One region of the Vreelandella sp. 2A-K22 genome, then DNA from elsewhere that is predicted to be linked to it. Evidence: predicted binding sites of a transcription regulator. Region 1 holds the regulator's gene; each other region holds the start of a gene.
What was found. Region 1 encodes LexA, which represses DNA repair genes until DNA is damaged. Its sites were predicted from a motif close to TACTGTNTANNTANACAGTA; they were not measured.

Region 1 (7,581 bases):
CGTTTTTCCCGCCAGTAACAGGGGGGTGAGGGTGGATAATAAGCTGGATATTAAAGTAACGATTCAAGCAGCCTCGTTTCCAATGGACTACGGCTATGACGATGCCTTGGCTGGGCGTAGTGATATTGGCGCGGTGGTGAGTTTTACCGGCTTAGTGCGTGATTTTAATGAAACGCCGGACGTCACAGGGTTAACGCTGGAACACTATCCGGGAATGACCGAGCGTACGCTGACGGAGATTGGTGAACAGGCTTGGCAGCGCTGGTCGCTCCAAGCGGTGCGGATTATTCATCGTGTCGGTTACCTGGGGCCAGGCGATCCGATTGTGCGCGTACTCGTAGCCAGCGCACACCGGCGTGAGGCGTTCGAAGCCTGCGATTTTATTATGGATTACCTGAAAACCCAGGCGCCTTTCTGGAAGAAAGAGCACTCTGCCCAGGGCGAGTATTGGGTCAAAGAGCGTCACTCTGATCAACAAGATGCAGCGCGCTGGGAGTGAGACTGCCGCGTTGCTGCGCTTTTTTTTTCACAATAATGCACAGCTCTAACGATTGGCGGCGTTCTCCAGGGGGATGGTCTCTGGCATTTCGGCGGCCATAATCTGTAGATGCACGTCGGGCAGGTGCTGCATATGCTCCGCCAGCCACTGCACCATGCGAGGCTGTAATGCTTGGCGCAAGTCGGCAAGCGTCTCTGCTGCAATCTCCTCAAGCTGATCATCCAGCCAATCATTAAAGCTATCTTCATCTAGCGGGCTGGCCCCCGAGGCATCCAGCATCAAACGGCCAATACGCGCCCATCCAGTGTCAGTAGCCGTCACTGGCAGCGCTAAGTATAAGCTACCGCGACGGGCCTTGTTGGCGTCGTGCACCTCAAGACCAGGATGGGGCACCACGCTGTTTTGACTGACGATGCAGGGCGGCTGCGGATAGCGCGACTCACAGCGCAGCCCGTGACTGTCAAAGCAAATTAGATCGCCGTTCACCGGCGTCAATGGAGCGCTAATGCCTAGCTGTTTGGCAATAGTCTGATGAGCTTGTTGGTGACGGGCTTCGCCATGCACCGGTATGAGATGTTTTGGCCTGACCCACTGATACAGCTTGATCAGTTCATCCTGAGCGGGGTGCCCGGTAGCGTGCAGTTCAGGGTGGTTGAACTCGTCGTAGAGGTTGACACCTAAATGCGCCAAACGCTTTTTAAGCTGTTCAATGGGGCGTTCATTGCCAGGAATGGCTTTAGCCGAAAAAATAACGTTATCGCCCGGCTGAAGATCCACAAAAGGGTGGCGACCCTGGGCGAGGCGCTGTAGCGCAGCTCGGGGCTCACCCTGGCTACCGGTGGCGATAATCACCACTTCATCCGGGGGGAGGTAGCCTAAGTCATGATTGGGCACCAAAGGCGGTAAATCATCCATATAGCCGAGCCCCCGGGCAACGCTGACCATGCGCTCCATTGAACGGCCCATCAAGCTAATGCGTCGGCCACACTTCTGAGCGGCGCGCCCTATCGCTAACACCCGGGCAAGGTTACTGGCAAAGCAGGAGACCACCACCCGGCCCTGGCAGTTGCCGAGGGTTTTTGTCAGGGCGCGGGCGACGTCCCCCTCGCTACCGGAGTGCCCGGGCATGGGGGCGTTAGTGGAGTCGCCCACAACCAAGTCAACCGGGGCAAGCGCCTTGAAGAGGGCTGCACTGATCGGCGTGCCGATAATCGGTTCAGGGTCGAGTTTCCAGTCGCCGGTATGTAAAACGCGATAGCCACCGGCCATCATTATTAGCGCACAGCTTTCGGGAATCGAGTGGGTTAAAAGTAAATAGCGCAGCGTGAATGGCCCGCTCTCTAGGGCCTCGCCAGGTTCAATGACATGGATAGCCGCACTGCTAAGCTGATGCTCGGCAAATTTTAGCCGCAACAGGCCTGCCGCCAGCGGGGTGGCGTAAATGGGGCAGTTCCACATCGGCCATAGCCAGGCTGCGGCACCAATGTGGTCTTCGTGACCATGGGTGATAAATAGCGCTTTGGGCACGATCCCTAGTGCTTTCGGCGTATCAAGATTGGGTACCTGCAGTGGCGAGTTGGGAAGATCCTGGCGGATCATCATGCCGCAGTCCACGGCTATCCAGTGATCGTCATAGCCGTATAGCGTTAGATTCATTCCAATCTCACCGCATCCCCCCAGCGGCAACATGCGCAGCGGTGGACGACGACGGGGACGAATTTGAACGCGTGGTGAATGCATCTGTTATGAAAAACCTAAAAAGTAGTGACTTAACTATACGGGAAGGCAGGGGCAGCTAACAATCATCCATGGCCTTCCGATACACTATGCGACCTAAGCCGCTGGTTTGTCATAATTAACTTAGCAATAGGTCAAGAGTAGCTCACATGTCTCATTATTATCGTTTAGTGGTTTCCTGTCCTGACCGGGTGGGTATTGTTGCACGGGTATCGAGCTTTATTGCCCAGCAGGGCGGCTCCATTACCGAAGCCAGCCAGCACTCCGATTTAGAAACCGGCTGCTTTTTTATGCGCTACGAAATCCTGGCGGATTCGGTAGGTATGTCGGCGGAAGCGCTGAGCGCGGCATTTGAACCGATAGCCAGCGAATTCAATATGCAGTGGTCGCTGGTGGATACCCAGCAGCGTAGGCGCGTAGTGCTGATGGTGTCGCGGGAGTCACATTGCTTGGTAGATCTACTTTACCGCTGGCAGGCGGGGGAACTGGATTGCGACATTGTCGGGGTTATCTCCAACCATGATGATATGCGTTCGCTGACGGAGTGGTACGGTATTCCTTATCACCATGTACCGGTCGACCCCGACAATAAGCAAGCATCGTTTGCCAAGGTTCAGGCCGAAATCGACAGTGCCCGCGCCGACTGCGTGGTGCTGGCGCGCTATATGCAAATACTGCCCCCTGAGCTGTGCGCGCGCTATGCGGGGCGAGTGATCAATATTCACCACAGCTTTTTGCCCTCTTTTGCCGGGGCTAAGCCCTACCACCAGGCCTACCAGCGGGGGGTTAAGCTGATTGGCGCTACCTGCCACTATGTGACCGAGGAACTCGACGCAGGCCCCATCATCGAACAGGATATCCATCGCGTTAGCCACTGTCATACGCCTACTGATCTAGTCCGCTTTGGTCGTGATGTGGAGAAAGCCGTGCTCGCTCGAGGTTTGCGTTGGCACTTAGAGGATCGTGTGTTGGTGCATGGCAACAAGACAGTGGTATTTAGCTAAGTACTCTATAATGCCCGCCCATCAACCTGAGAGGCCGCCATGTCATTTGCGCAAAGTGTATTAGCGCCCTGGGCGCTGCTGTTCACCTGGCTACTCTCGTTAGCAGTGATCGCATGGGCGCTTTGGGGGCGGCCCTGGCAGGTGTTGATAGCGGATTCAGCGCTTCAGCACCGCTGGCTGGGTACTACGCTGGCGGTGATGCTGATGTGGCAGCTTCGTGCCCAGGCTGTTGATTGGCTAACGCTACACCTTGTTTTTACAGTATTGATGACACTGGTTTTTAAAGCGCCATTAGCGCTGATTAGCAACGTGCTGATCAACATTGCCATGGTGGTGATTGGCCGCAATGAGTGGATGTTGCTGGGGGCAAATGTGCTGGTTACCGGGATCGTCCCGGCGGCCGTTATTGGCACGGTATGGCGGCTGGTAGATCGCCGCCTGCCGGATAACTTGATGGTCTTTCTGTTTGCCTGCGGCTTTTTTGGCGCGGCGCTGGCAACGCTGGGAGGAGGCTTGGCGGCGGTAGTGCTGATTATCGTCGCGGGTACAGACCCTGAGGCGATCTATCTCGCCCAGGAGTATGCGCGTTTTTTACCACTGCTAATGCCTTCAGAGGCATTTATTACTGGCATGCTGTTGAGCATCCTGCTGGTCTATCACCCAAACTGGGTGGCCACCTTCAATGACCACCGCTATATCGACCTGCAGTAGCGGATTTATTAGCCGAGTGCCTGGCCGTTGCCACCACGAATTACGCCGACTCCAACGCCTTCAATATCGAGCGCTTGAGAGCGCAGGTCGATTTCAATGGGCGCAAAATCAGGGTTCTCTGCAAACAGCGTCACTTGGTGCCCCTGGCGTTTGAAGCGTTTAACCGTTACTTCATCGTCCAGGCGGGCAACCACGATCTGGCCATCGCGAACCCGGTCAGTGCGATGAACCGCCAGTAAATCACCTTCCAAAATGCCAATATCCTTCATGGAAAGGCCGCGTACGCGCAGCAGATAGTCAGCTTTGGGAGTGAAGTACTCGGCCGGTAGCGGGCAGTAGCGATCAATATGTTCGGCGGCCAAAATGGGGCTGCCGGCAGCTACTTCCCCGATCACAGGCAGGCCAGTGGGTGGGGCTTCCACGTTGGTTGTGGGTAAGGCGGTGACTGCGCTATCCAGGACTTCTTGAGGTTCCTGGTTGGGCAGGCGGATGCCGCGAGAGGTGTTGCGGATAATGCGAATAACACCTTTGCGTTCCAGCGCGCGCAGGTGCTCTTCAGCCGCATTGGGTGAGCGGAAGCCAAGTGCTTTGGCAATCTCGGCGCGGGTAGGAGGGTAGCCAAATTCGCCCATGGTCTTAACGATAAAATCAAACACGTGCTGTTGGCGAGCGGTTAGCGGACGCGACATACCAGACTCCATAAATAGTGAATAGACAGTAACAAGTTAAATGTCGACTTAATCAATAAGTGTTTAAGTATACAGTATGTTCCTCTGTCCAGTATATGGCTTGTCTGTGCCTATTGCCGATGTCTATGCAATTTTTCTAATCGTTTGAAACTAAGTTTCTGCTTATTTAATACGTCACATTTTGTCAATAAATCAAGCGTTGAGCCCGCCTACGTTATGGCATAGTATTTTGCTATGTTTTAAACACCTGTTTCCCTGGAGAGCGACATGGCTCAATCTGATACGGTGACCCGTATACTCGACACCGCCGAGGTGCTGTTTGCAGAGCGGGGTTTTGCTGAAACTTCGCTGCGCAACATCACTAGCAAAGCGCGGGTTAACTTAGCCGCTGTTAATTACCATTTTGGTTCCAAAAAAGCCTTGATTCAGGCCGTTTTTGCCCGCTACCTGGATCCGTTTAGTCAGCGCTTTCATACTGCGCTAGATGAGCTCGAGGGCCAACACGCCGGGCGCGTTATCCCGCTGGAAACACTGCTCGAGACCATGGCAACTACCGTTCTCGCGGTGCCCGCCGAGCGCAATAGTTTGAAAGTGTTTATGCGCCTGCTGGGTCTTGCCTACAGTCAAGCACAGGGACATCTAAGACGTTATATCCAGGAAGAGTATGGCGATGTGTTTACACGCTTCACCGAGCTTGTGCGCAAAGCAACGCCGGATCTGCCTGACGCCGAGCGTTTTTGGCGGCTACACTTTGTGCTCGGCACGGTAATCTTTACCCTGTCTGGCCTCGATGCGCTACGCGATATCGCGGAGAAGGATTACCACGAGCAGGTATCTGTGCGTGATTTGGTCAGGCGATTGCTCCCGGTAGTGGTGGCTGCTATGAATGCGCCGTTACCCATAGCCCTTGACGGTGCCAAGCCAGAAGAAGGAAAACATGCGAACTCCTACGCTAGCTGAGCTACCTCCAACGGAACATATCTGGCTGGAGATTGATACTACCGAACAGTTGCTGCGCTGTTGGCGAGGGCCAAAAGTGCTCCATGAGTGTTCTATTTCATCCGGTGCTGCCGGAAGCGGGGAGCGCAATGGCAGTGGTAAAACCCCCCGCGGGTGGCACTATGTGCGCGCGGCCATTGGCGGAGATATGCCCGAAAATGCGGTGTTTCGAGGTCGCCGCTGGACGGGCGAGACATTTTCGCCCGAACTCGCCGAAGAGCATCCAGAGCGTGACTGGATTCTGACCCGCATACTGTGGCTGTGTGGCTTGGAAAAGGACGTGAACCGCGGTGGTCAGGTGGACTCGCAACGGCGCTATATTTACCTGCACGGGACGCCGCCTGACGAGCCCATGGGCGTTGCTGCGTCCCACGGCTGTATTCGTTTACGCAATAGTGATTTGCTCTATATCTTTTCGTTAGCGTTGCCGGGTACCCCTGTTTGGTTGCACGGTGGCCGCCAGTCCTTTGATTGATCAGATTTTGACACCGCTAGACGATCGTCTAGAATCATCGCCCCTTTTCATGGACCTATCACGATGACTCAACCGTTAGGCCCGGTCATGCTTGACCTTGAAGGCCCAAAATTGACGGCTGCAGAAAAACGCTTGCTGCTAGAACCGACGGTAGGGGGCGTAATTTTGTTTGCCCGCAACGTTGAAAATGGCTATCAGGTTCGCAAGCTCTGCAGCGATATTCGCCGTGTGCGTGCTGATTTACTGCTTGCCGTGGATCAAGAAGGCGGTCGCGTTCAGCGCATAAAAGAGGGGTTAACACGCCTGCCTGCCATGGCGCGTATCGGCGAGTGTTACCGCGCTGCCCAGGGAGAGGGGCTGGCGTTAGCTAAAGATGCCGGCTGGTTGTTAGGGATGGAGATGGCTGCCTGCGGTCTGGATCTGAGCTTCGCCCCGGTACTTGATGTGGAGAGCGGTCTATCCAGCGTTATTGGTGATCGTAGTTTCAGCAGTGACCCACAGCACGTAGCCCAGCTGGGCAATGCATTTATTCAGGGGCTTCACGATGCCGGTATGGCCGCTGTGGGTAAGCACTTTCCCGGCCACGGTGGTGTCGCGGCGGACTCACACGTTGCATTGCCGATAGACGATCGCCCGCTAGAAGTGATGAAACAGCACGATCTTGTGCCCTTTACCCAGTTAGCTTCACAGTTAGATGGGATTATGCCCGCACACGTTATTTATAGTGCTTTTGATACGCGCCCAGCAGGCTTTTCACCCAACTGGTTGGGCATGCTGCGGGAATCGCTAGGCTTCAAAGGCTGCATTTTTTCAGATGACCTGAGTATGGCCGGCGCCCACGAGGCGGGAGACCCCAAAGCGCGTGCCCAGGCAGCGCTGGCAGCAGGCTGCGATATGCTGCTGGTATGTAATGACCGAGCCTCCGCGCTTGAAGTGATGGAGGCATGCCACGGAATCAATTCTAAGCGCCCCGCTAAGTTGCGCTATAGCCGTGCGCGCCCAGACCTAGATGCGCTGAGTGCATTGGGCCGTTGGCGTCGTACTCACGCTAAGCTGGAAGCGCTAGCGGATAAGCCCAAGTCCAGTGCGGAAGCAGAGTAAGCCCAGCGCTGAATAAATCTCTTACTTAAATAAATGAAGTTTTAACCCGCCGTGGAGTTGGTAGATGTCAAAGTTGGATAAAGAAGCATTAGAGTCGCTGGACTCGATGCGTGAGCTGATGGATAACGCCGACTGCCTAATTTCTCAGCAAGAGGTAGAGCGGGCGCTGGATCGTATGGCGGAAGAGATTACTCGGGATTTAGGCGATAAACTGCCGGTTTTTTACTGCGTAATGAATGGTGGCTTGATTACCACCGGTCATCTGCTTACCCGCTTGGGCTTTCCGTTGGAAGTAGATTATTTGCATGCCACTCGCTACCGCAACGAGCTGCGCGGCGGCGAGCTTTTTTGGCGCGTTTCCCCTGA
Region 2 (7,581 bases), on a different contig from region 1:
GTGATTACCCCTGCGCTGCTACGTCAGGTTTATCGGGTATCTACGCGTATCGAGTCCTGCTCGAAAGGCCAGCCGCAGCTTATCGTCGAAGCCGCTATCTAGCCCTTTGCCTAAGCCGCCGCCCTTCCATCGCCGCTAGCGCTACCCCACTTAACATCAGCGGTAGCGCTAGCAGGAAGCCGCTGGAGACCGGTATTCCAAACAGCACCCAATCGGCGAGCACAGGCCACACCAGGGCAATATATTCAAAAGGTGCCAAACGCGACGCCTCGGCGTAGCGTAGAGCTAATGTCATCGCGATATGCGCAGCACCGCCAAACAGACCCGAGAGCACCAACAACGAAAACTCTACCCGGTTGAGTGCTGCCCAGCCCAGTGGGAGCGTTGCCAGCCCGGCTAGCGCGGCCACTAAAATAAAGTAGAAGGCGATTGAAGCCGCTGTCTCGGTGCGTGAAATACGCCTGACGGTTAATAAAGCACCTGCCGTTAGCAGCGCACCCAACGCCCCTAGCGCATACCCGGCCACTTGGCCGTTACTGGAACTGGCATTGAGCCCAGGCAAAATCAGCACGGCCACCCCGGCAAGCGCTAGCACCACGCCACCCACGCGATTAAGCGAGCAGCGCTCCCCCAGCAGCAGAACACCACCAATCGCCATAAAGACCGGGGTAAGCTGAGCGAGCAATGTTGCCTCGGCCACTGGCAACAGCGCCACCGCAGCAAAGGAGGCAAACATCGCCGCCGCCCCCAACCCAGAGCGCAGCGCATGACCCAGCGGGCGGCGCGTAGCCAACCCACGTGGAAACTCCCGCCGCAGCAAAAGGAAAACGACGATAGGCAGCAGCGCAAACAGCGAGCGGTAAAATACCGACTGCCCCACAGGCACTTCGTCACTGACTGCCTTAATACACACCAGCATCCCAGTAAACAGGGCGCCTGACAGTATCCGCAGCAAAATACCCATGGTGGGCCGTTCTTCAAGGTGATTCATTGCGTGCAGTATTTCCTAAACAGCAAAAACCCCCGGTGAACCGAGGGTTTTTGGACTAAACACCTAACTGCTTACTATTATCTCAGACTTACGGCTTCATATCTTCAAAGAAGCTTTTCACGCTGTCGAAGAAGCCGGTTTTCTTCGGCGAGTGGTTGTGGCTATTGCTGTCGTCGAAGCTTTGTTGCAGCTTGCGCAACAGATCGCGCTGCTCGTCGTTAAGCTTCACCGGTGTTTCCACTACCACCTTGCACAGCAGGTCGCCGGGCATACCACCGCGCACGGGCTTCACGCCTTTACCGCGCAGGCGGAACAGCTTGCCTGTTTGGGTTTCCGGCGGAATCTTCAGCTTCACACGGCCATCTAGCGTCGGCACTTCAAGCTCGCCACCTAGCGCTGCATCAACAAAGTTGATCGGCACATCGCACTGCAGGTGCTTGCCGTCACGCTGGAAGATGTGGTGCGGCTTGATAGCCACCTGCACATACAGATCCCCAGGCGGGCCACCGTTAACACCGCTTTCGCCTTCGCCGTTCAAGCGAATACGGTCGCCGGTATCCACACCGGGCGGAATCTTAACGGACAGCGTGCGTGTCTCACGTACACGGCCTTCGCCATTACACTTATGGCACGGCACTTTAATGTGCTGGCCAGAGCCATGACAGGTCGGGCAAGTCTGCTGCACGGCAAAGAAGCCTTGCTGCATACGTACTTGACCGTGACCGTGGCAGGTAGGGCACGTCTCTTTAGAAGAGCCGGGCTCAGCGCCGCCGCCATCACAACGATCACACTCGATATGCCGCGGCACACGAATGTCCACCGTGGTGCCTGAAACGGCGTTTTCCAGATCCAGCTCTAGGTTATAACGCAGGTCGGAACCGCGTGCCGGGGCATTGGGGCCACGGCGGCGACCGCCACCTCCGCCAAAAATATCGCCAAACACATCGCCGAAAATGTCGCTGAAATCACCAGCGCCAGCACCGCCGAAACCGCCGCCACCTTGGCCATCAACGCCCGCATGGCCGAACTGGTCATAGGCAGCGCGTTTTTCACCGTCGCTAAGCACTTCATACGCTTCGGACACTTCGCGGAATTTTTCCGCGGAGGTGGTATCGTCCGGGTTTCGATCAGGGTGGAATTTTTGCGCCAGACGGCGATAGGCCTTCTTGATCTCTTTCTGATCGGCCCCTTTTTCGACACCCAGGACTTCGTAATAATCGCGTTTGGACATAGGCCCTACGCCTCCTGGTTAGCTACGCACTCAACTGCACATTTAGCTATGTATTCAACTGTATATTTAACTACGTGATACTTAACTACGTGCGTCTTGGCCGCGGAAACAGCAACGCGGGAGTAAGCTCCCGCGTCACCGCTTTCCTTGGCAGAAAGAGGATGTTACTGCTTTTTCTGATCGTCGTTGACTTCTTCGTACTCGGCGTCAACCACGTCTTCTTCCGGCTTGGTGCCCGCGTTCTCGGCACCTTCACCGCCCTCTTGCTGCGCCGCTTCGGCCTGCTCGGCGTACATCTTCTGGGCTAGCTGGCCAGAGGCTTCGGTCAGTGCATCCAGTTTCTTCTGAATGTTATCGACGTCGTCACCTTTAACCGCTTCTTCCAGCTCGCTGATGGCCGTTTCAATCGCCTGCTTCTCGTCGTCAGTCGCTTTGTCGCCAGCTTCTTCCAACGTTTTGCGCGTAGCGTGAATCATGCCGTCAGCTTGGTTACGCAGCTGCACCAGCTCTTCGAACTTTTTGTCCTCTTCGGCGTGAGCTTCAGCATCACGTACCATCTGCTCGACTTCTTCCTCGGACAGACCGCTAGACGCCTTGATGACAATCGACTGCTCTTTGCCAGTGGCCTTGTCTTTTGCCGATACGTTCAGAATACCGTTGGCATCCAAGTCGAAGGCGACTTCGATCTGCGGCACGCCGCGTGGTGCAGGCGGAATGTCAGCAAGATCAAAACGACCCAGCGACTTATTCTGCGACACTTGCTTGCGCTCACCCTGCACGGCGTGAATGGTCACCGCCGTTTGGTTGTCATCCGCCGTTGAGAAGGTTTGTGTCTTCTTGGTCGGGATGGTGGTGTTCTTTTCGATCAGCGGCGTCATCACGCCACCCAGGGTTTCGATACCCAGGGTAAGCGGGGTAACGTCGAGCAGCAGAACGTCTTTAACGTCGCCACCGAGTACGCCGCCCTGAATCGCGGCACCAACAGCAACTGCTTCGTCCGGGTTAACGTCTTTACGTGCTTCTTTGCCGAAGAAGTCAGCGGCTTTCTTCTGCACCATCGGCATACGTGTCTGGCCACCGACCAGGATCACTTCGTCGATTTCAGAGGCAGACAGGCCTGCATCTTTCAGGGCCATTTTGCACGGCTCGAGCGAGCGCTGAACCAGCTCTTCGACCAGCGACTCCAGCTTGGCACGAGTCACCTTAACGTTAAGGTGTTTCGGGCCAGTGTTGTCGGCGGTGATGTAAGGCAGGTTCACATCGGTCTGCTGAGCGCTAGACAGCTCAATTTTGGCTTTTTCGGCAGCTTCTTTCAGACGCTGCATGGCCAGGTTGTCGCCAGACAGATCAATGCCGCTGTCAGACTTGAACTGGTCTACCAGGTAGTTGATCAGCGCCAAGTCAAAGTCTTCGCCGCCCAGGAAGGTATCACCGTTGGTGGCCAACACTTCAAACTGGGTTTCGCCGTCGACATCGGCAATTTCGATGATCGAGATATCGAAGGTGCCGCCACCCAGGTCGTAGACCGCGATGGTTTTGTCGCCGCGGGATTTGTCCATACCGTAGGCCAGTGCGGCAGCGGTCGGCTCGTTAATAATGCGCTTAACGTCCAGACCGGCAATGCGGCCGGCGTCTTTGGTCGCCTGACGCTGGCTGTCGTTGAAGTAGGCCGGTACGGTAATGACCGCTTCGGTGACTGCTTCGCCCAGGTAGTCTTCGGCAGTCTTCTTCATTTTCTTCAGCACTTCCGCGCTTACCTGCGGCGGTGCCATTTTTTTGCCTTTTACTTCAACCCAAGCGTCACCGTTATCAGCTTCGCTGATTTTGTACGGCACCATCTTGATGTCTTTCTGGACAACGTCGTCTTTAAAGCGACGGCCAATGAGACGCTTGATGGCGTACAGGGTGTTTTCTGGGTTAGTAACGGCCTGACGTTTAGCCGCCTGACCTACCAGCGTTTCACCATCATCGGTGTAGGCGATAATAGAAGGCGTCGTACGACCGCCTTCGGCGTTTTCGATAACTTTAGCGCTGTCACCATCGAGCACGGCCACACAAGAGTTAGTGGTGCCCAGGTCGATACCAATTATACGTCCCATAGCAATACCTCGAATTCGGTTGTTACAAAACTGAAAATTTAGTTTTTAAAGCTTGTCTGCGGGTTTCCCCGCGGGGTTGCCCTTTATTTGGGGGCCGCCGCTGACATTTCAAGGGCTTTTTTTCACACACTTTTTTCAAACTCTGTGCCGCCAGTGGCTTAATCGGCTTTTTTACTCACTACAACCATCGCTGGGCGCACCAAGCGTCCATTGAGTAAATAGCCTTTCTGCATAACGTCCATCACGGTGTTCGGTTCGAGATCCGGGTTAGGCACCATGGTCATGGCTTCGTGCACTTGCGGGTCGAAGGGTTCACCATGGGGTTCAATGCTTTCAACGCCGAACTTGTTGAGTACATCCAGCTGCATTTTCAAGGTCATGGAAACACCTTCACGATGAACTTCCGATGCACCCTCTTCCATGGTCTCAAGCGCTTTTTCCAGGCTATCTACCACTGGCAGCAGCTCTTTAACGAACTTCTCCAGGGCAAACTTGCGGGCTTTTTCCGCTTCCTGCTCCGCACGACGGCGCACGTTTTGCGCTTCAGCGGCGGCGCGAAGGGCTTGATCCTTGGCTTCGGCCAAGCTCTGCTCTAACTCACCTACTTGGGCTGCCAGCATTTCCGCTTCCGGGTTGTCGACGCTGTCTTCTAGCGCCTCTTCGTCATTGATCAATCCTTCCAGTTCGCCCTCCATCAAGCGCTCTTCAGCAACCTTCTCAGCTGCTTGCTCGGCGCCATCGGCGTCTTGCTCGTGGCGGGCCAGCTCATCGTCCATTGGTGTTTGCGGTTCTTTCGCCATGTTGTGCTCCTAAAAAGTAGAGCGCGGCCACGCGGGCGGCGCGCAAAGAAGTAAGCTTTAAGTCACTAGCTTTGACTGATCATGCACGCTATATGGGGGCCATAAATTCCATCTCAAGAGGTGCATTGAAGTGAGTTATTAACTACTGTATAAATCAACAACTATTGGATAAGTATCCAGCTTCTATGCTGTACCGCCTCAGGAGGCGCCATGCTTACTCAGCTAGCTATTCAAGATTTCGCCATTGTCGATCACTTGGAACTCGACTTGACCGGCGGTATGACCGCGATTACCGGGGAAACCGGCGCGGGCAAATCGATCCTGTTAGGCGCCCTTGGGCTCTGCCTGGGCGAGCGTGCCGACGCCGGAAGCGTGCGTCACGGCCGCGAGCGTACGGACCTCTCCGCACGCTTCGACATTCAACACCTGCCCGCCGCCATCGAGTGGCTAACGGCGCGGGAGCTCCCCGCTGAGGAATGCTTGCTGCGCCGTGTGGTCACCGCCAACGGCCGTTCCAAAGCCTGGATTAACGGCCAACCCGCGACTATCTCGGATCTAAAATCCCTCGGCGAGCAGCTGATTCAAATTCATGGACAGCATGCTCACCATGCGCTGATGCGCGAAGAGACCCACCTTGCCCTGCTGGACGATTACGCAGGCCTAAACGATGCCACCACTCAATTAGCTGAAACGTTCCGCGAGTGGCGCAGTGCGCGTCGGCAGCTGAAGAAGCTAAGCGAAGAAGGCAGTGAAGTTGAGGCCAAACGGCAGTTGCTGCGTTACCAAGTAGAAGAGCTGGATCAGCTCGGTTTAGCGGAAGGTGAATTAGCCACGTTAGAGGAAGAGCAGCACACCCTGGCTCACGCGGAAGAGACCCTGCGCGAAACCCAGTTTGCCGCCGACTGCTGCGCCAGTGACGAGGGCGGCGCGCTCTCCTTACTCAACCAAGCGTTTACCCACTTAAGCGCACTGCCAGGTAGCGACAAAGGCACCCTGGCGAACACGCTTGCCATGCTGAGCGATGCGCGCATTCAAGTGGAAGAGGCCTCCAGCGAGCTTAACCGCCTCGCCAGCACCACCGAATTAGACCCTGAGCGGCTCGCCTGGGTTGAAGAACGAATGACCGACGTACACCGGATTGCCCGCAAGCATCACGTTGCTCCTGATGAGCTATGCGCCCTGCATGCTGACCTACAGCGGGAAGTCGCGCAGTTAGAAGGGGGTGGCAATGACCTGGAGGCACTCAGTGCGCGGGTCGTCGAGCTACGCGAAGACTATCGCCAAGAGGCAAAAAAACTCAGCGAGAGCCGTCAAAAAGCCGCACTTCGCTTGGGTAAAGAGGTGCAGCAGCAACTGGGCTTTTTGGCCATGGGCAAAGCCCGTTTTGAAGTGGAGGTCACCGCTAAAGACGCGCCCTCCCCTGAAGGCCTTGATCGCGTGCAGTTTTTGATTAGCGCCAACCCTGGCCAGCCCGCTCGCCCATTGACCAAAGTCGCCTCCGGCGGTGAATTATCGCGGATTAGCCTGGCGATTCAAGTGGTCGCGGCGACGCACTCAACCGTGCCCAGTCTGGTGTTTGACGAAGTGGATGTGGGTATCTCGGGGGCCACCGCAGAGATCGTTGGCCAACTACTGCGCAAACTGGGCGAAAACGGCCAGGTCATGACCGTGACCCACCTACCCCAGGTGGCAGCACAGGCGCACCAGCACCTGCATATCGAGAAACAGGCGAAGCGCGATACAACGCTGACCCAGATGGCGCTACTCGACGAACAGGGCCGCATCAGCGAACTGGCGCGCATGCTGGGCGGTGTCACGCTTTCTGACCAAACCCTCGCCCACGCTCGGGAGATGCTGCACGCCAGCCAACGCCCGCCGCACTGATTGAGCGGGCGCCCTGCGCCGTTTCTGTGCATTTCTATAGCGCACAGCTATACAGCACATCTGCACACAGCAAAACAAACGCCCCTGATCCACTTGGCGAATTCAGTTAACCAGGAATTCGGCCAAATGGCTCAGGGGCGCTTATATTTCGAACCGCGATTAACGGTCTGCGACTAACAGCGACCTACGAACACTATTTCTTGTTCGTCGGCCCGCTGTCCTGGCGCGTCACGTCGGAACCGCGCGGACGTACATAGAGCACCAGAGCATGATCCACTAGTTCGTAGCCGTGCTCTTCAGCGATTTCTTGCTGACGGCGTTCAATGATTTCATCAACGAACTCAATGATTTCACCGCTTTCTAGGCACACCATGTGGTCATGGTGATCCTCTTGGGTCATCTCGAATACCGCATGGCCTCCGTCGAAATTATGACGAATTACCAAGCCCGCTGACTCGAACTGAGTCAATACGCGGTATACGGTTGCCAAGCCAACATCTTCGCCCGCATCAATCAGTGTTTTGTACACTTCTTCCGCGCTAAGGTGGTGCTGACCCGAAACATTTTCGAGAATTT
Region 3 (7,581 bases), on a different contig from region 1:
GGGCACCGACCCATTAACGGGCAAAGTGCGTGAAATCATTCACCTGCCGGGTAACTCCTGGTGGCCGCTGTTCGCCGCAATGGCATTGGCCGTGGTGTGTTTAAGCCTGCTGACGCGGCTATATCCGCTGGCGGGTATAGCCGTTGTCGTGGCCGGACTATTTCTACTGCGCTGGTCTTGGGAGAATGGTGCGCATCCAAAAGCGGCGCCAGATGCAGAGGTAGCCCCCGGTGATCCACCGCTGCACTCGCGCACCATGGATGGTCCAGGCTTATGGACCATGTCGATCACGCTGCTGGCCAATGGTTCGTTCTTTCTCTCTTACCTGTTTGGCTGGTTCTATCTATGGACGGTGTCCCCTGAGTGGCGGATGCCTGAGACCTCACCGCTCTCCTTGGTGGGGCTGATCCTTGCCGGGGTGGCGCTAACTGCTGGCGTGGGAATTCTCGAAAAACTGGTGCGCGGTTTGCGCCAGGGTAAGGATGCGGGGCTGGCTGTGGGCATGTATTGCATCAGTGCCCTAGGCTTTGTTCAGGTTGCGATAACGCTTTGGGTGCTGTTGAGTGCAGACTTGGCGGTGACCGAAACCTCCCATGATGCGATCATTATGGTCGGGCTGGCCTATGCGCTGCTACACGGCGGTTTAGGCGCGGTGCTGACCCTGCTTCAGGGCCTGCGGGTAGGTTATGGCTATGTGGGTGCCCATGCGCCTTTCGAGCCTGCCGTGGTTGCCCAGTGGTGGCGCTATAACCTGGTGACGTTCTGGATACTCGTGGGCGCGCTTGCCGTGTTGCCGCGTGTGATAGGGAGCTAAGTTAATGTCCATCACGATGCAGCGGTTACATCTTACCCATCCCTTACATTTCGTCATTGGCTTAACGCTATGGTGTATCTGGTTCGTAGCCGTTTACGGCGGGCACGCAATAGCCTGCTCAGTTGCGCCGCCTGCTCCCGAGCAGGGCGTATTCACCCTGGTAAACGCTATGCTGCTGGTGGTTAGTATCGCGGCGATTGCGTTACTGGCGGTGCTAACAGTGGGTTGTTGCCGCATGGCTAGGCGCCATGAAGGGCGGCTGCGCTTTAATGCCACTGTTTCCGCCGGGCTGTATCTTTTCTCTACCTTAAGCGTTGTGTTTGCTGCAATGCCGATTATTGGTATTCCGCCTTGCCTGTAAGCGATGCGCTTAACAAAGAGGAAGAGCAGCTCTATACCCTACACGGTATGTGGTGCACCAGCTGTGCCCTGGCCGTGGAGGGCTCTCTAAAGCGGCTTGAAGGCGTGCGTGAGGTTAGCGTCCACTACCCAAGCGCAACGCTCTGCATCAGCGGTACACCTGTCGCTATCCAGCTCCCAACGCTCGCCCCAAAGGTTAAACGTTTGGGCTATCGGCTTACGGAACTTGAGCCGGTGGCAGATGCCCATGGGCGTTTAGAAGAGGAGAGCCGCTACCTGACGCTGAGGCTAATGGTCGGTTCGCTGTTCGGCATGTGGACGATGCTCGCTTCACTATTGATATATGCGGGTGCATTGCCTTCGGAGCGGATTGAACTGGTGGTGGCGTGGGTATCGGGGGCATTTTCCTTACCTGTCGTGCTGTTCGCAGGCGTGCCGTTTTACCGGGCCGGGTGGCGCACGCTGCTCGCCAAGCGCCCCGGCATGGATGTTTTAGTTAGCCTGGGTGTTATCGGCGCGGTGGTGGTCTCGGTTTGGCTACTAGGGCGCGGCTCTAACGAGGTCTATTTCGACACGGCGGTGATGCTTATTGTGCTTTTACTGGTTGGTCGGCTGGTGGAAACGCTGTGCCGTCACCGTGGGCTAAAAGCGCTCGATGCCCTGGCGCTTCCAAATGATGACATAACCGTTTGGCAGAACGAGCACTGGGGATCGGTTCCTGTGGATGAAGTGACGAAGGGAACGCGCGTCGAGCTAGCGCCCGGTGAGTTGATAGCCCTTGATGGGATCCTGGAAGCCCCGGGTTGGATCGATACTGCCTCGCTTACTGGCGAAAGCCTGCCTCGCTACTTTAATGCAGGACAGAAGGTCTACGCGGGCTGCCGTTACCTGGGGACAACGCCGCTGGTAATGCAGGTGAGTGCTGGGGTAGGCAAGCGGCGACTGGATCGGCTGTGTGACGAAATGCGCCGCTATCAGGCCAAAAAAGGCGAATTGCAGAAACTCGCTGACCGTTTTGCCGCATGGCTAAGCCCACTAGCGCTAGTGCTAGCGATGCTAACGCTGCCCACTGCGCTGCTACTTGGGTTGGGCTGGGAGGATGCCTTTGTGCGCGCACTGTCGGTGTTAGTGGTTGCTTGCCCCTGTGCCGTGGGGCTTGCAGTGCCGCTGGCAAGTCTTGCCGGTAGTGGCCAGGCCATGCAGCAGGGTGTTGCGCTACGCGACCCGGCAGCGCTCGAAACCTTGGCTCACATTCGCTCGGTAGCGCTGGATAAAACCGGCACCTTAACCACTGGCAGCCACTCGGTGCTGCACTGGCAGGCCAGGGAGGGCATTGATAAGCACACTTTGCAGCGCAAGCTCAGAGCCGCTGTTGCTGGCAGCGAACACCCCTTGGCACAAGCGTTAGCGCGCTGGTTGGGCAGCCAACATGATCAACAACCTGAGCAATGCGTGGACGTAAACGAAGCGCCTGGGGAAGGGCGCCATGTGCGCTTGAGTAACGGTGAATGTCTTATGGTAGGCAGCGCCGGTTGGCTTTCTCGCCATCAGATAGCGCTGCCAGACCACGAGGAGGACACAACGCTGGCCTTTGCTTCTCAAGTGATGGTAGCTGATAGTGCAGGCTGGCTAGCCACGCTCTATCTTACTGATCAACCAGTGGAAGATGCTGAAAAAAGCGTGAAACACCTGCTAGATGCAGGGTATGTGGTGGCAATGATCAGCGGTGATCGGCAGGAGGCGGTTAGTTGGTTAGATGAACAGGTGGGGCTTGGAAGAGAAGCTTGCTATGCCCAGCGCTCGCCTGAAGCCAAAGCGCGGCTTTTGCAGGGGTTGCCATCGCCAACGCTCTACGTGGGGGATGGCTTAAACGATACCCTGAGCCTGGCCGCGGCAGATGTTGGCATCGCTCCGCTAAGTGCCAGCGAAGCTGCCCGCGAAGGCGCTTCCGCACAGCTAATGACGCCAGGTATTGGTGGGGTAGTCAAACTGCTCAGCACTGCTAAACGCACGCGGCGCATCATGATTCAGAATCTATTCTTTTCAGCGCTCTACAATACCTTGGCACTCGGGCTGGTGGTGCTGATGGCGATCCCCCCGCTAGTAGCGGTACTCGCCATGGCGGCAAGTTCGCTGACGGTTACCCTCAACGCTGCACGGCTGGCCTGGGCAGAGTCTAATGATAATGGCTAAATAGCATAGCCAAGCGCCTGTTTAAGCCGCTCGGCGTGTGTGGCCACCCAACGTGGATCTATCGCCCCCCAATCACGTATCTGGTAGCGGCCGATGTTGTGACGCTCGCCCTCATCTTTCGTAAATACGCACTCGATATCCAGCTCGGCAAGAGATGCAATCGTATCCTGTGCGGTGCGCCGGGGCATACCGGTGGCCTCGATCAACGTCGGCACACTGGCGACACCTTGTTCGATCAAATGGGCGACGTATAAGCGGCGGTAAAAACTCGATTTGGTTTTGCTTAGAGCAGGCATTCGGCTTCCTTTGCAGCTGATTTATGCGCGTGCTGCTTAGCTTAAATGAATAAATCCTGCTGCGCTCGTGGTGGGCGAAAATCCCGGGTGTTTAAGCCCTGCTCGGTGCGGTCCTGCATGTTCCACTGGCGGCTGGCGCGGGCAAAGCGTTGCGCAATTAAATCGGCAAATACTCCTTCACCGCGAAAGCGCTTACCAAACTTGGCATCGTACGCTTTACCGCCACGGCACTGACGCATTAGGCTCATCACTTTCGCAGCGCGCTCCGGGTAGTGGGCTTCTAACCACGCTTCAAATAGCGGCGCCACTTCATGGGGTAAGCGCAGCAGCATCCAGGTAGCGGTTCGCGCTCCTGCACGACTGGCGGCTTCCAAGAGTTTTTCGATTTCATGATCGGTTAGCCCCGGAATAACCGGCGAAATTAAAGCACCTACGGGAATGCCCGCGGTATTCAGTTCCCGAATGGCTCGTAAGCGCGCCTGAGGAGATGCCGCCCGCGGCTCTAATGTGCGTTTCAAGTTGGCATCCAGGCTAGTCAAACTAACAAATACGTGCACCAGCCGGTGCTCAGCCATTTCGGCCAGGAGTTCCAAATCGCGCAGCACTAAGGTGCTTTTGGTGACCAGCGTTACCGGATGGCGACACTCCAGCAGCAGCTCAAGTAACTGCCGAGTGGTTTGATGTTTGGCTTCAAGCGGTTGGTAGCAGTCGGTGTTGCCGGAAAGGTTGATGGGGCGGCACACATAGTTGGGATGACAAAGCTCTTCAGTTAACCGCTCCACTAAACCGCTGCGGGCAATCAATTTGGTTTCAAAATCCAACCCCGGCGACAAATCCCAGTAAGCGTGAGAGGGGCGGGCATAGCAGTAAACGCAGCCGTGCTCACAACCACGATACGGGTTCAGTGATCGATCAAAGGGTAAATCCGGCGATTTGTTCCAGGAGAGTGCGCTTTTGCTGACTTCCTCACGTACTTCGGTGGCGATAGTGGTGGATGTTTCCTCCCGCCACCAACCGTCGTCTTCCGCAATGCTTTGGGTGGGCGCAAAACGGTTATGCGGATCGTACGTTGCCCCGCGACCTTTACGCACGGCTGACGCATGAGACGCTTGTTCGGGAGTCGTCATTGGCCACCTCACCTCTAAATGCTATTGATGCATATGCATGGTTATATATACAGTATATGGCGTTTATAAAAAGACGCAAGCAGAGGGGTAGGGGCTTAAATGCTAAATTCGGGGGATGAACAGACGCTCCGTTATTTCATACTCTTAACTAGGGCCTGTTGGCGTTTCACTCACGGCCACGCTGGCGCCCATATTGGCCCATATTGAAAGAGGCGATATGACCTATGGAGCTGCAACCACATTTTGAGCTGATGGCATCCTATAACCAGTGGATGAACACCAAGGTATACGATGCTGCCAGCAGGCTGACGACCGCTGAGCTTAGCGAAGAGCGTGGCGCTTTCTTCGGTTCGATTTTTGGCACGCTAAATCATGTTATGGTCGCCGATACCATTTGGCTTAAGCGGTTTGCAGCGCATCCCGCGTCTAGCGCAAGAACGCTTGCGGTAATAGTCGACCTCCCTACGCCACAGCGGCTTGATGAATTGATGTTTGATGACTTGGAAGGCCTGAAAGCGCATCGCCGATGGTTTGATACTGTGATTATTAACTGGGTGGGCGCGCTAACTGATGACGATTTGAGTACCACGCTGAGTTATCACAACACAAAAGGAGTGGCCTCAAAACGACGCTACTCAAGCCTGATTCTCCACTTCTTCAATCACCAAACCCACCACCGCGGGCAGGCATCTACCTTATTCTCCCAAGCCGGTGTGGATATTGGCGTCACTGATCTGCTGGCGCTGATTCCGGACGAAGCATCAATATGATGTTTAACCACCTTATATGGTGGAAAACGGTGAAGGGAGAAAGGCCATGCATATTAGATATATGTATACTGAAGATCATTGATAGTGGTCACTTACATTGAAAGGTTTCACATTAATTAAGACGGTTGCGAGCACTAGATGATCAAGCTAGAAAAACTTGATGCAGCGGATGTGGCTGAAGTGCGCAACATCGCGGTGCGCGATGATCAGGTGAAATTTGTGGGAACCGCTAAGGAGTTTCTCACTGATCGACATGAAACGACGCATCTGCATGTGATTAAGCACGATGACCAGTTGGTAGGATGCTTCAAAATCGATATAGCCTACGCTGATGACTATGATTTTTGTACGGAAGGCAGCATAGGCCTACGCACGTTTTTCATTGACGCCAAGCAGCAGGGTAGAGGGCTTGGGACGTTGGCGGTAAAAGCGCTGTTTCCCTACCTAAAAGAAAACTATGCGAATTATCCCCGAATCTACCTGACGGTGAACGCCAAGAACCCTGCGGCTCACACCTGTTACCAAAAGGCGGGCTTCCATGAAACAGGTGAGCACTACCTGGGCGGGGCTGCGGGGCCTCAACATATAATGTATTGGGACCTCCAGTGATCAGAACGTTTACCCCAAGCGATAGTGAGTCAGTTCTGACTTACTAGTTCGTTGATGTTATGTAGCTTGACGTATAAGGGCGAGCATAAACGCCTTGGTTTTCTCAAACCAAGGCGTTCTTTTTTCTACCCGGTTAGCAAGCTAGCCTAGCGCTTCTTCTTCGCGGGTTTCTTACCGGCACTGGCTGGTGCGCTTTCCTTCTCACCGCTACCGCCATTAGGGAAGTGCGCACGCACCAGTTCCAGCAGACCTTGCGTTGAGGCGTCGAAGTCGGCGGCGTTGGTGTCGATGCGCTCGCTGATTTCACCGGCGATGCGCTTGCCGAGCTGTACGCCCCACTGGTCAAAGGAGTTGATGTTCCAGATGACCCCTTGCACGAACACCTTGTGCTCGTAGAGCGCGATCAGTGCCCCCAGGTTTTTTGGCGTTAGCTCATCCAGCAGTAGGGTGCTGGAAGGACGGTTGCCGGGGCAGCTGTAGGGGTCGTGTTGACTGAGCTCTTTGCTGTCCCCTTGGCTGCCTTCCATAAAGGCGTTGGCCTGGGCGAGCATATTGGTCAGTAGGGCGAAGTGGTGGTCTTCCACGCCGGGCTCGGGCTTGAGCGAGGCAATAAAATCAATCGGCACGTAGCGGGTGCCCTGGTGCAGTAGCTGGAAGAAGGCGTGCTGGCCGTTGGAACCGGTTTGGCCCCATACAATCGGGCCGGTTTTATAGTTCACCGGGTGGCCGAAAATATCCACCGACTTACCGTTTGACTCCATATCCAGCTGCTGCAAAAACGAAGGCAGTTGGTTCAGCGCCTGGTCGTAAGGCACGATGGCTTGGGTCTCAGCGCCAATAAAGTTGATGTACCAAATACCAATCAGTGCCATCAGCACGGGCATGTTTTGCGAGAAGGGCGCGTTGATGAAATGGTTATCCATCTCATGAGCGCCTTCCAGCAGCTCGATAAAGCCCTCAAAACCGATCGAAAGCGCAATTGGCAGGCCGATGGACGACCACATGGAGTAGCGTCCACCCACCCAGGCCCAGAACTCGAACACGTTCTCTTCGCGAATGCCGAATTCCATGGCCGCTTTGCGGTTGGTAGAGGCGGCAATAAAGTGCGCGCCCACGTCGGCATCTTCACCAGCGTTCTCCAGGAACCAGCGCCGCGCGGTTTTGGCGTTTAGCAGTGTCTCCTGGGTAGAGAAGGTCTTGGTAGAGACGATAAACAGCGTAGTCGCCGGATCAAGGCGCGAGAGCACTTTTTGAATATGGGTACCGTCCACGTTGGAGACGAAGTGGAAGTGGAGCTCCGGGTGGCGGTATTTGAGCAGCGCGCGAACCGCCATATTGGGCCCAAGATCCGAGCCACCAATGCCGATATTGACCACGTCTTTAATGCGTTTGCCGTTGTAGCCTTTCCATTC

Region 2: a site for LexA is predicted at 5,265-5,284, ahead of recN (DNA repair protein RecN). Genes of this name have one in related genera too.
Region 3: a site for LexA is predicted at 4,826-4,845, ahead of ACW17M_RS21695 (PA0069 family radical SAM protein). Genes of this name have one in related genera too.

What each region holds. Positions count from the first base shown of each region.
Region 1 is NZ_JBSUGC010000004.1:37,178-44,758, reverse strand. Features, by position in the region: gene moaC (cyclic pyranopterin monophosphate synthase MoaC) at 1-29, shown strand, start outside; gene moaE (molybdopterin synthase catalytic subunit MoaE) at 32-499, shown strand; gene ACW17M_RS06425 (ribonuclease J) at 545-2,155, opposite strand; gene purU (formyltetrahydrofolate deformylase) at 2,386-3,240, shown strand; gene ACW17M_RS06415 (energy-coupling factor ABC transporter permease) at 3,280-3,951, shown strand; gene lexA (transcriptional repressor LexA) at 3,960-4,640, opposite strand; gene ACW17M_RS06405 (TetR/AcrR family transcriptional regulator) at 4,908-5,600, shown strand; gene ACW17M_RS06400 (L,D-transpeptidase family protein) at 5,578-6,114, shown strand; gene nagZ (beta-N-acetylhexosaminidase) at 6,178-7,215, shown strand; gene ACW17M_RS06390 (hypoxanthine-guanine phosphoribosyltransferase) at 7,280-7,581, shown strand, end outside.
Region 2 is NZ_JBSUGC010000014.1:121,807-129,387, reverse strand. Features, by position in the region: gene ACW17M_RS18665 (ABC transporter ATP-binding protein) at 1-102, shown strand, start outside; gene ACW17M_RS18660 (DMT family transporter) at 95-991, opposite strand; gene dnaJ (molecular chaperone DnaJ) at 1,080-2,222, opposite strand; gene dnaK (molecular chaperone DnaK) at 2,387-4,321, opposite strand; gene grpE (nucleotide exchange factor GrpE) at 4,480-5,121, opposite strand; gene recN (DNA repair protein RecN) at 5,332-7,005, shown strand; gene fur (ferric iron uptake transcriptional regulator) at 7,199-7,581, opposite strand, start outside.
Region 3 is NZ_JBSUGC010000019.1:27,907-35,487, reverse strand. Features, by position in the region: gene ctaD (cytochrome c oxidase subunit I) at 1-814, shown strand, start outside; gene ACW17M_RS21710 (hypothetical protein) at 819-1,175, shown strand; gene ACW17M_RS21705 (heavy metal translocating P-type ATPase) at 1,223-3,367, shown strand; gene ACW17M_RS21700 (winged helix-turn-helix domain-containing protein) at 3,364-3,663, opposite strand; gene ACW17M_RS21695 (PA0069 family radical SAM protein) at 3,705-4,790, opposite strand; gene ACW17M_RS21690 (DinB family protein) at 5,015-5,560, shown strand; gene ACW17M_RS21685 (GNAT family N-acetyltransferase) at 5,699-6,169, shown strand; gene pgi (glucose-6-phosphate isomerase) at 6,316-7,581, opposite strand, start outside.